2 regions of the Paenibacillus sp. ALE3 genome follow, and region 2 is predicted to be linked to the other one. Evidence: riboswitches for the same ligand, from Rfam matches in the RefSeq annotation. Region 2 holds a riboswitch; the other holds the start of a gene.
The links. A riboswitch is a leader RNA that binds a small molecule or an ion and turns the genes downstream of it on or off. The one in region 2 is predicted to bind cyclic di-AMP.
Positions count from the first base shown of each region.

Region 1: it holds a riboswitch for cyclic di-AMP, as region 2 does, so the genes downstream of both, ACXHJ2_RS16825 (hypothetical protein) here and ACXHJ2_RS23775 (3D domain-containing protein) in region 2, are expected to answer to the same signal.

Region 1 covers NZ_CM134214.1:3,774,205-3,780,001, reverse strand. Annotated here, with positions in the region: gene ACXHJ2_RS16840 (urease accessory protein UreF) at 1-524, opposite strand, end outside; tRNA gene ACXHJ2_RS16835 (tRNA-Leu) at 788-870, shown strand; gene ACXHJ2_RS16830 (glutathione peroxidase) at 1,019-1,504, opposite strand; cyclic di-AMP (ydaO/yuaA leader) riboswitch at 1,969-2,142, shown strand; gene ACXHJ2_RS16825 (hypothetical protein) at 2,256-2,651, shown strand; gene kdpF (K(+)-transporting ATPase subunit F) at 2,836-2,913, shown strand; gene kdpA (potassium-transporting ATPase subunit KdpA) at 3,059-4,735, shown strand; gene kdpB (potassium-transporting ATPase subunit KdpB) at 4,771-5,797, shown strand, end outside.
Region 2 covers NZ_CM134214.1:5,300,381-5,306,177, reverse strand. Annotated here, with positions in the region: gene ACXHJ2_RS23785 (HD domain-containing protein) at 1-722, shown strand, start outside; gene ACXHJ2_RS23780 (TatD family hydrolase) at 765-1,535, shown strand; cyclic di-AMP (ydaO/yuaA leader) riboswitch at 1,736-2,016, shown strand; gene ACXHJ2_RS23775 (3D domain-containing protein) at 2,288-3,436, shown strand; gene rnmV (ribonuclease M5) at 3,582-4,127, shown strand; gene rsmA (16S rRNA (adenine(1518)-N(6)/adenine(1519)-N(6))-dimethyltransferase RsmA) at 4,135-5,019, shown strand; gene yabG (sporulation peptidase YabG) at 5,075-5,797, shown strand, end outside.

The sequences.
Region 1 (5,797 bases), 1.5 Mb from region 2:
TTCTTTTCCTCGTAAGGAGGATTGAGCAGTCTGAAGGCATCTTCGATACAGAAGGATACCGCTGTGGCAAAATAGCCGTGAATGGTCTGTTCTATATCGGTTCCAAGAAGGAAGTTAATCCAAGTGTGGACAGTAGCGAGTGTGCCAATTGCATTGTATTGAGTGAGTGTGTCTTCCAGTTGGTCAAATGCAAGCCAAGGATAAAGAGCCTTGGTGAGCTTGAGCAGACGCTGGCCAGAAAGTCGCGATTTTTTCACATACTGCGAGGAAGGATGTTGGGTGTACAGCATTTTATCAATAAGGGCGATCCGCCAACCGTCATTCTGCTGGATGGCTGAATACAGACTTTTGATGGCCATGCCGTCAAGGGATGTAATTTGAGGATACCAATCGTCTCGCATAAAATGTTTCAGATCCTGTAGACTGTTCAAGTTTCCGTTACGGAAACGTTCATCCAGTCCGTAGAAACGGGTAAAACCACCAATGGGTAGGGAAGGGTCCAACAACAATGCGTAGTTTAGCAATCGGTTACCTTTATGCAGGATGGTTCGCCTCCTTTAGGTGAATATTTGTGTCAGTTTATTTGACTCTAATCTTATTTATATAATAATAGTTCGATTATTTATGTAGTATATATTTACACTTTGAGCTCTTTCATGTCAAATTAAATAATTTTATTGCTTATATATGTTATATAAAGTTACACTAAAAATAATTATAATATTATTGTTTACAAATTGTTGCTGAGAGAGTATAATAAATCTGTTGCCTCAATACATTATGACATGCGGTCGTGGTGGAATGGCAGACACGCTATCTTGAGGGGGTAGTGGGCGTACGCCCGTGGAGGTTCGAGTCCTCTCGACCGCATTATGTGTAATACCCAGTTGAAAAAGCATCCTGACACGTTTTACGTGAAGGGGTGCTTTTTTTGTTAAATATTTTTCGTTATATCATTCTGTTACAGAAGCGGTCATATGGACAGCGGACCGCTCGTTAACTTTAATGAAGAAAGATGTCAGTTTTTCCGCAAAAGCTTCTCTATATCTCCTATAAGCTTATCTGGAGTGGTTTGCGGCGCATAACGCTTAAATACGTTACCTTCTCGTGTAATTAAGAATTTAGTGAAATTCCATTTGATCGCTTTGGAGCCTAATACTCCCGGAGCAGTGTGGGTCAGGTAGCGAAATAGAGGATGTGCCTGATCACCGTTGACATCTGTCTTGGCGAACATGGGGAAGGTCACACCGTAATTGATTTGGCAAAACTCAGAGATCTCCTCGCTGGAGCCCGGCTCTTGTTTGGCGAACTGGTTGCTGGGAAATCCCAAAATTTCGAGCCCCTGTTCATGATACTGGTCATATAGCTCTTGTAGCGCCTTGTACTGGGGGGTTAACCCACATTTGCTGGCAGTATTCACGATAAGTAGAACTTTCCCTTCGTATGTGGATAACGGAATTTGTACCCCTTGTAGGGTCTGTGCATCATATTTATATACGGTCAAGATATCCCTCCTCATTCAATATTCTGCAATTAAATTGTAAGCAACTCAACAAGGGGTTGCAAGTCCAGAAGAGTATACGGGCATTGGACCATTGTAAAATCGTCTTTTGTTCAAAACGGTAAATCGCACTTCAAATGGAGCTAATTGAGGTGTTTCTTCTCATAAAAACGGGTTCAATCGGTAATTATCTGGCACATATAGCGTATTTTCTTTCTTTTTTGCAAATAAGGAGTAACTAAGCCATACCCTACGCTAATATTGACATGCCTTTCATTTTCAAAAAGGGGTGAAATACAGAGTTTTAAAGAGATACGAGAAGCATAGATGCCTTGTAAGCGTTATTCTTAATCTCCTATGCTCAAAAGGGTGATTTATAGCCCCGCCGTTGAGCTTTACAGTCTTCCTTGCACGGGTGTATGATTCAAGACGTAATTTCAAATTAACACCAATGAAGCAACAACGAATTGTCTAAAGCGCTGAATTTTGCAGTTGCAAAAGCGGGGGAACCAACGAGTATGTACGGTTTTGCAAGCCGTGTGTGTCTCATGGGGTGAATTTTCCGGCCAAGTGCCGTAAATAGGGCGACTCTCACGTCCGAATCCGACAGCTAACCTCGTAAGCGTACAGGGAGAGGCAACAAACCGCCGTGTGCAGCCATGGTTTATTTTATCATGGAATGTATGAAGCCGGAGGAAGCCTTTTTCCTTCGGCTTCTTTTTGTTGTCTTTTTATACCGGGAGAGGAGCTACTGATGGAAGGTCGGTTAATTATTGTCACTGCACCGAATGAAGCGGGCAGAAGTTTTGTGAAATTGCTTATGTTTAAAAAATTGGCGTTTGCAGTTCTCACAAATAGCACTCAGGAGGAACGACAGCTCAAAAAAATGGGTGTGGAGCACATTGTGCGCATCAATACGATGCAAGCGGGAAAATGGAATTTTCCTAAAAAAGAAATTGGTAGTGTGTATTTGTTCGAAAACAGCTTGAATCTGACTTGCCGTTTCCTGCAAATATGTCGGCCACTAACATCAGAATTGATCTATGTTATTACGCACGGCTGTAATCCACAAGGAATTTATCGGGGATTGGGAGCGGACCATGTGATCTACACATTGAACGGAGAGGTGGGTTTCCTGCTGAACGGATAAGCACTTATAACATAGCTGGTTTATGATTTTATGATGGAATCGGAAATGACGATCTGAAGAGCGATACGGAGGGTATGAACATGATGGATTTATACATGCTGCTCATAATGGCTGTGAGTTATGGAGTGATACTGCTGTTTGTACGCTGGTGTGATGCGCAGACCTCAAAAGGAGGCCGAAGAGGATGATTGTTGTGCTAGGACTCACGGCTATTGTGTTCGTGTATTTAATCTACGCACTCCTGAATCCTGAAAAGTTCTAGTCAACTATAGGATCGAGCAGGCGGGAACAGCAGATCAAGAATGAAGCATCAGAGGTGTAGATTTTCGCAAACGTGTGCACTCATTGGATGTTCTGAATCAGGTCTGTTGTTCCAAATGCAGGAGCATTATAAGGAGGAATAGAGGATGGAGCTACTGCAAATTGGAGTTGTGATCGTCATATTGCTGCTCTTGGTAAAGCCGGTGGGCACCTATATGTATCACGTATTCTCGAATGAACCGAATCGGACGGATCGGATTTTTGGTGAAACGGAAAAGCTGATTTATAAGGTTGTAGGCTTGAAGAAACAGGACAGCATGCGTTGGACCACGTATGCTATGAGTTTCATTGCAACCAATGTGGTGCTTGTGGGGATCAGCTACCTGCTATTGCGCTTGCAGGCTATACTCCCAGGCAATCCGGTTGGAAACAGTAATATGGAAGCATCATTGGCCTTTAATACGGTAATCAGCTTTATGACCAATACGAATCTCCAACATTATAGCGGAGAAAGCGGGCTTACGTATCTGACACAGATGGCGTTCGTCACGATGATGATGTTTACTTCGGCTGCTTCGGGGTTTTCGGTTGCTGCGGCTTTTATGAGGGGACTGACGCGGCGCGGTGAAGGAATGGGTAATTTTTTTCAAGATTTTATTAAAGCCAACATACGGATTTTTCTGCCGCTTGCCTTTGTACTTACGCTGGTGCTGGTGGGACTAAAAGTACCACAGACGCTACAGTCCACGGCGGATATTACGACTTTAAGCGGTACACAGCAGCAGATTGCTATGGGACCCATTGCCTCATTGGAATCCATCAAGCATTTGGGCACGAACGGGGGCGGTTTTGCGGGAGCTAATTCTGCTCATCCTTTTGAGAATCCAAGTCCTTGGACGAACGTACTGGAAATTTTAGCAATGTGGGTAATGCCGGCTTCGCTGCCGTATACTTTTGGATTGTTTGCCCGTAATCGCAAGCAGGGCTGGATTATTTTTAGCTCGATGATGGTCTTGTTCCTTATTTTTCTATCCATAACGTATGTGTCGGAGAAGACAGGTAATCCGTTAATCCAGGCACTGGGTATGGATGCATCTCAGGGAAGCATGGAAGGGAAAGAGGTTCGTTTCGGCATTGGACAATCGGCACTATTCACTGCGGTTACAACAGCGGCAACGACAGGTTCGGTCAATAATATGCATGATACACTGACCCCGCTAGGTGGTATGGCTGCTTTGGGAGAAATGATGCTAAACGTCATTTTTGGCGGCAAGGGCGTCGGGCTGATGAATATGCTGATGTATGCAATTCTTGGGGTATTTATATGCGGTTTGATGGTCGGAAGAACCCCGGAATTTATGGGTAGGAAAATTGAAGGCAAGGAAATGAAGCTGATTGCGATTGCCATTTTGGTACATCCGTTTCTTATTCTAGCTCCAACTGCGCTTGCGTTTATGAGTCATTGGGGATACGATGCGGTCTCTAACCCCGGATATCACGGGTTGACTCAGGTTCTCTATGAATATGCATCATCTGCGGCAAATAACGGTTCAGGATTTGAAGGTCTTTCAGATAACAACGTGTTCTGGAATGTTACAACAGGAGCAGTTATGTTCTTTGGACGATATGTATCCATGATTGCATTGCTGGCTGTGGCAGCTTCGTTGAATGCCAAAGCCCCGACCCCGGTGACGATAGGCACACTGCGCACGGACAACAAGCTGTTTGGAGCCATCCTCATCGGAGTTGTTCTGTTGATTGGTGCGTTAACCTTTTTGCCGGTGATCGTATTGGGTCCTGTAGCTGAATTTTTGACCATGTGATGAAAAATGAGAATGGATGAACGGGGTGCTTGATCATGAAGGAAGAACGCAAACGCATGCTGGATAGAAGCATCTTGAAGCAGGCGGTCAAGGATAGCTTTATAAAATTAAATCCGATGATCATGATGAAAAATCCTGTCATGTTCGTCGTAGAGATCGGTACATTGGTTGTGTTGCTCATGCTGCTGCTTCCCGGTTATTTTGGAGTCGGCAAGGAAATGGGCTTTAACTTGGCTGTATTTATTATTCTGTTGTTCACGCTGCTTTTTGCTAACTTTGCCGAAGCGCTCGCGGAGGGACGGGGGAAGGCACAAGCTGCTTCCTTGAAAAAATCCAAGCAGGACTCGCAAGCTAATAAGCTTGTCGGAAATGAGATTCAGGTAGTCAGCTCGACAGCATTGCGTAAAGGTGACGTGGTAATCGTCTCTCAGGGCGAAATGATTCCAAGTGATGGTGAGGTCATTGAAGGCCTGGCTTCGGTGGATGAATCTGCGATTACGGGAGAATCAGCTCCGGTCATTAAGGAATCGGGCGGTGATTTTTGCTCGGTAACTGGCGGGACGCGGGTGGTCAGTGACCGCATTAAGGTGCGAATTACGACTGAGCCGGGTGAGACGTTTATTGATAAAATGATTTCGCTCGTGGAAGGTGCACAGCGGCAAAAAACGCCAAATGAAATTGCGCTGAATACATTGCTGATTAGTTTGACGATTATTTTTCTAATTGTGGTGGTGACACTGGCTCCGATAGCCCGTCATTTTAAGATTGATTTGCCTGTTCCCGTGCTGATTTCGTTGCTAGTCTGTCTGATTCCGACCACGATTGGCGGGCTTTTGTCGGCTATTGGGATTGCCGGTATGGACCGGGTTACCCAGTTTAACGTGCTGGCCATGTCAGGCAAGGCGGTAGAAGCATCCGGGGACATCAACACGATGATTCTCGATAAAACGGGTACCATCACCTTCGGAAACCGGATGGCGAGTGAATTCGTGGTGGTAGATGGTGTAGAAAAGGCAGAGTTAGCGAAATGGGCGGCGATGAGTTCACTAAAGGATGAGACAC
Region 2 (5,797 bases):
GAACAATTGATTTGGATCGTATTTTACGTTTGCTGCGCCCTCACAATGGGAGAATTGTCGTAAAAGAGTCGGGTATGCATGCAGTAGAGGATTATCTAATGTCACGCTACCAGATGTACTGGCAAATTTATTTCCATCCTGTAACACGCAGCTCAGAAATCCTGTTACGTAAAATTTTCAAGAGAGCTAAGGAATTGTTCAAAAACGGATATGAGTTTGGTTTTCTGCTAGATCCGCTGCCAGATCTATTAAAAGGAGAGCTAACAGTGGAGCAGTATTTGATGCTGGATGAGTCTTTGATTCAGACGGTATTTAGCCAATGGAAACGAGAAAAGGACGAAATTTTAAGTGATTTGAGCAGCCGTTTTATGGATCGTAGATTGTATAAATATGTAGAGATTGAAAATATGGATACAGATACCGTTGACCATATTCGAGAGGCTTTGGAAAAGGCTGGCTTGCATCCTGAATATGATCTTGAAATTGATTTTCCGACAGATCTTCCTTATGATGTGTTTCGGCAGGGCGGTTCAACGGACAACCAGATTTTACTGCTTGGACGTCAGGGCGAGGTGCGGGAAATATCCGAAGTTTCAGAAATTGTACGCTCAATAAGTGGCATTCACCGAGGAAAATATCACATGTATTTTCCCCAGAATAAATTGAACGGGGTAAAAGAAAGGCTTCCTGCCGAAATAAGGAATTATTTTGTCAAACAATAGACAAATATATAGAAATGTAAGTAAGAAAAGGAGATGAAAACCTTGGATTTATTCGACACTCATACTCACCTAGATGCGCCACAATTTGACGAAGACCGTGAAGAAGTTATAGCACGTGCTGTCGAATCAGGAGTAACACGGATGATCAATATCGGATTTAATCGTGAGACCATTCCATCCACCATGAAGCTGGCTGAGACGTATGATTTTATTTATGCAGCCGTTGGATGGCATCCGCAGGATGCCATTACAATGCAGGAGGGTGATTTAGAATGGATTGCATCGTTATGCAGTCATAAAAAGGTTGTAGCGATCGGAGAGATCGGTCTGGATTATTATTGGGATACATCACCAAAGGATGTGCAGCAGCGGGTACTTCGAAATCAAATTGGCCTGGCACGTGAGCTCAACATGCCAATTGTTATCCATAACCGGGATGCACATGAAGATATTGTGAGGATTTTACGTGAGGAAAAGGCGGGCGAGATTGGCGGAGTCATGCACTCCTTTTCTGGGAGTTGGGAGACAGCTAAAATGGTGCTGGATATGGGTTTCCACCTTTCCTTCGGCGGGCCCATAACGTTCAAAAATGCCAAGCAGCCAAAAGAGGTGCTGGCCCAGGTACCGTTGGACCGTCTGCTTATTGAAACGGACGCGCCTTACTTGACGCCTCATCCGTTTCGTGGGAAGCGAAATGAGTCGGCATATGTGAGATTGGTGGCAGAGGCAGCCGCCCAAATTAAGGGAATTACGGTGGAGGAATTGGTATCCATTACGACCCAAAATGCCTTGGAACGATTTGACATTCAGTGAAAAAGCGAAGAAATCAATCAAAATAAAGAGATAGACGGAGCTAATTATGATTTTGTTGCAGGAAACTCAAGAATATTACAATTTTTTAACCGAATATTTTGAAAAATGTACTTGAAACCTGCTTTACAACATGCATGGAAACAGGATATCATCTTTTCAGTGAATTGTTGTTGAGTGTAAACATCAACAAATCATTTCATGAACCAGTCTCGCTGAGTCCCTTTTACAGGGAACGGGGGAACCGATATGGCTTACAGTACGTCCGGCGTATGTGCAAGAGATATTATCTCTTCAGTAGCCGGCTCGACCGAAATTCATTTCCTGGATGGGATTGAACAGGTAGAGAAGCCGTATTTCGATTTCTTTCTGGGTCTTCGGGGTGAATGTGAAGGCGACCGCCATGAGCGGTTGACCTAAGCTAGGGCGACTCTCTACGTCCGAACCCGACAGCTAACCCCGTAAGCGTAACAAGAGAGAAGCCATCTCGTGCATGAGTTTTCCCGCATATTCACACATGTCGGAAGCCACGAAAGAGCTCTCTAGTCTCTTTCTTTGGCTTTTTTTGTTGTGAATAAAAGAAAATCTGTCATCATACTGTGGTTAAACAGGGGAGGACAGCATGCCGCGAAGACGGGTACATGGTGCAGGACAGTCGCAGTACGGGCTTGTCTTGTAGAAAATCTGTTATAGTCACGTCAACGATCAACTATGTCTTACTCCAGACGGCGGGCTATGTAAGGAGGACGGAGGAAATGGGCATTTTCCGAAAAGAGGAGACCCATGAGTCACGCTCATCCAGCATGTCTTACGTATTACGTTGGAAGCAAGAGAATGTGCGCCAGGCTGCTTTGGTTGCTATTTTTCTAATCGCACTAACGATTATGATTTCAATTCTGATGTACACGCAATCTAAAAAACAAGTCTTTTTTGTCATCGATGGTAAGGCATCTGCGGTAGAAACCCGGGAATCCAAGCTCCAAGATTTGCTCAATGAGCATTCTATTTCACTTCAGCCGCATGATACAATTTCCATGCCGCTAAACGGGGCAGTACAGGATGGGGATCGCGTAGTCATTAAACGTGCCAATCAGGTTAAAGTATCCTCAGGCAATGAGACGAAAAAGCTGTACACAACAGAAAATACAGTAGAGGGTGCCATTCGCACTTCGGGCTATAAATTATCATCAACGGATAAAGTTTACCCTGCGTTGGATGCCTCTGTTTCAGCTAACATGGACATAAAAATCGTCCGTGTGAAGAAACAGCAGGTCGAACAGAAAAAACAAGTGCCTTATCAGGTCATCAAAACGGCAGATCCAAGTCTCTATAAAGGCGATAATCGAGTCATTCAAAGTGGCAAATCGGGTGTGGTAGTCCAGCATGTTCAAAAGGTATACCATGATGGAAAATTGGTGTCCAAACAGCTGGTCAACAAGGAAGTCGCACAAAATCGTGTGGATAAGGTAATTGCGGTAGGAACGAAGAAAAAACCGGTCGTTCTAGCTGCTTCCATCAGCCCTAAAGATGCGGTTAAGGCTACAAAGGTTAGTTCGGGCAGTGCTGTCCGTAAAGCAGGTATTAATTTTAATTATAAAAAAGTTTTACAAAATGTCTCCATGACGGCGTACTCCGCCCAGGAGCCAGGTATCGGTACACGTACCGCCTCCGGCACGCGTGTCACGGAAGGACGCACCATCGCTGTCGATCCGAGTGTAATTCCAATCGGATGGTGGGTGTATATTGAAGGGGTAGGCTTCCGCCGTGCGGAGGATACCGGTGGCGCGATTAAAGGCCACAAAATCGATGTGTATTATGAGAGTTTAAGCCGGGCTAACCAATTTGGTCGTAAGCACGGTAAAACCGTATATGTTATCGGACCTGTAAAGCCGGAAATCAACTAAAACAGGTTGTGTATGTTGAGGACAATGCGATAGTATTAACAACATAGTAATGCCATGCTAAGAAGAGGATATCCTCTTCTTATTTTGTTTTCAAAAGCAGGGAAAGATAATATATGTTGCTGTGTAGCAGTGGAGGGAAACGAAGATGATCAAGGAAGTGATCGTGGTGGAAGGCCGGGATGATACAGTAGCCATTCGCCGTGCTGTCGAAGCAGATACGATAGAAACTGGTGGTTCAGCCATTAATAAAATGACGCTGCGGAAAATTGCATTGGCACAGGAACGGCGGGGGGTCATTATTTTAACTGATCCCGATCATGCAGGGGAGCGTATCCGTAAAATTATCGCCTCCAAGGTCCCCGGCTGCAAGCAGGCTTTTATACCTGAGGCAGAGGCGACACGCAAAGGGGATATTGGCGTGGAGAATGCCTCCCCGGAAGCCATCAGACACGCTCTCGCGCGGGTACATACGACAGTGGAAGGCGCCGAACCGCTGATTGAAATGGCGGACCTGATTGACGCTGGACTTATTACCCACCCCAATGCTGCTGCACGCCGTATGGCCTTGGGGAATGTACTGGGTATTGGCTATTGTAACGGAAAGCAGCTACATAAGCGGCTCTCTGTATTTCAGATCAGTCGTGAGGAATTTGCCAGTGCGCTGGCACAAATCGAAAGTGAAGGATTGTGATATCCGTATGACAGGGATTCAAGATATAGCAACACCGCGGCGTACGAAGGAAATTATTCAAAGGCACGGTTTTTCGTTCAAAAAGAGTCTGGGACAAAACTTTCTAATTGATCAAAATATTCTGAGCAAGATCGTAAATGCTGCCGGATTGGATGATACAAAGGGCGCGCTTGAGATCGGTCCGGGCATTGGAGCTTTGACCGAGAAGTTGGCGCAATCCGCTAAGGCAGTTACCGCTGTTGAGATTGACCAGCGGCTGTTGCCCATTCTTGAAGAAGTGCTGGCCCCTTACGAGCATGTAAAGGTTCGCCATGGAGACGTGTTAAAGCTGGATTTGCGTGAAGTGTTTGCAGCTGACTTTGCAGACGTGAGCAAAGTGAGTGTCGTCGCTAATCTGCCGTATTACGTCACTACACCGATTCTGATGCGTCTACTGGAGGACAAGCTTCCTTTGGAGAATATCGTCGTTATGATTCAAAAAGAGGTGGCTGAGCGCATGGCTGCGTCTCCTGGTACGAAGGATTACGGCAGCTTAAGCATAGCCGTGCAATATTACAGCGAGCCTGAGTTAGTCTGTACGGTGCCGAATACAGTATTTATTCCTCAGCCGAATGTTGATTCGGCAGTTATTCGGCTGCGTGTACGAGAAGTCCCTCCGGTGGAAGTGGTGGACGAGAAGCACTTTTTTGAAGTGGTTCATGCCGCTTTTGCCCAACGCCGTAAAACCATTTCAAATAACCTAAAAAGCCGCTTCTTCACCAAAGAGAACAGGGACACGCTGGAGCCGTTGTTGCAACAAGCTGATATTGAGCCCTCCCGTCGAGGGGAAACGCTGAGTATCGAGGAATTTGCGCGTCTGAGCGCCGTGCTGTTGGAGGCCGGTATATCCTAAGTTGGAACCAAACTGTGCATTCACCCATACGATATAGGAGGGGTGATACAGTGTGATGAGTTTAGGAGACTTGGTCGTTCGGAAATCGTACGGCGGTGATGTCACGTTTCGCGTTGAAGACATCCAGCGGGATAAAGCGATCATTAAGGGGACGGAATTTCGGCTACTGGCCGATTCCCCGGTGAACGATCTGGTCAGAGTGCCTGCAGACCAGATTAGCGGTAAGACTCAACAGGCCCACATTAAGGCCGGGGAGTCGCTTAATCTTTTGCAACGGGCACGCCAGCAGCAAGCTGCCCGTAGCCAGGCGGCTCTGATTGGAGAGTGGAGTGATCCGGTAGAGTCGACGTATTTTGAAATGCCAGGAAAGGTTCTTCATCTGGATGGAGATCCTGGCTATTTAAGAAAATGTCTCAGTTTATATGAACAGCTCCGTGTTCCCGCTGAGGGACATCACGTTCACGAATCGGCAATGGCGGATACGTTATATCGACTGCTTCCCCGCATTCGTCCTGATATTGTAGTCATCACTGGACATGATGGTGTGCTGAAGCAGCCGCAACCTTACGATTTGTACAGCTTGAAAAGCTACAAGAATTCGCAAAATTTTGTGGCAGCGATTCAGGTAGCCAGACAATATGAGCGTCATCTGGATTCACTGACAATTGTAGCGGGGGCGTGCCAGTCCCATTTTGAGGCGCTGCTACGTGCGGGAGCCAATTTTGCCAGCTCCCCAGGGCGTATCCTGATTCATGCTCTGGACCCCGTTTACGTGGCT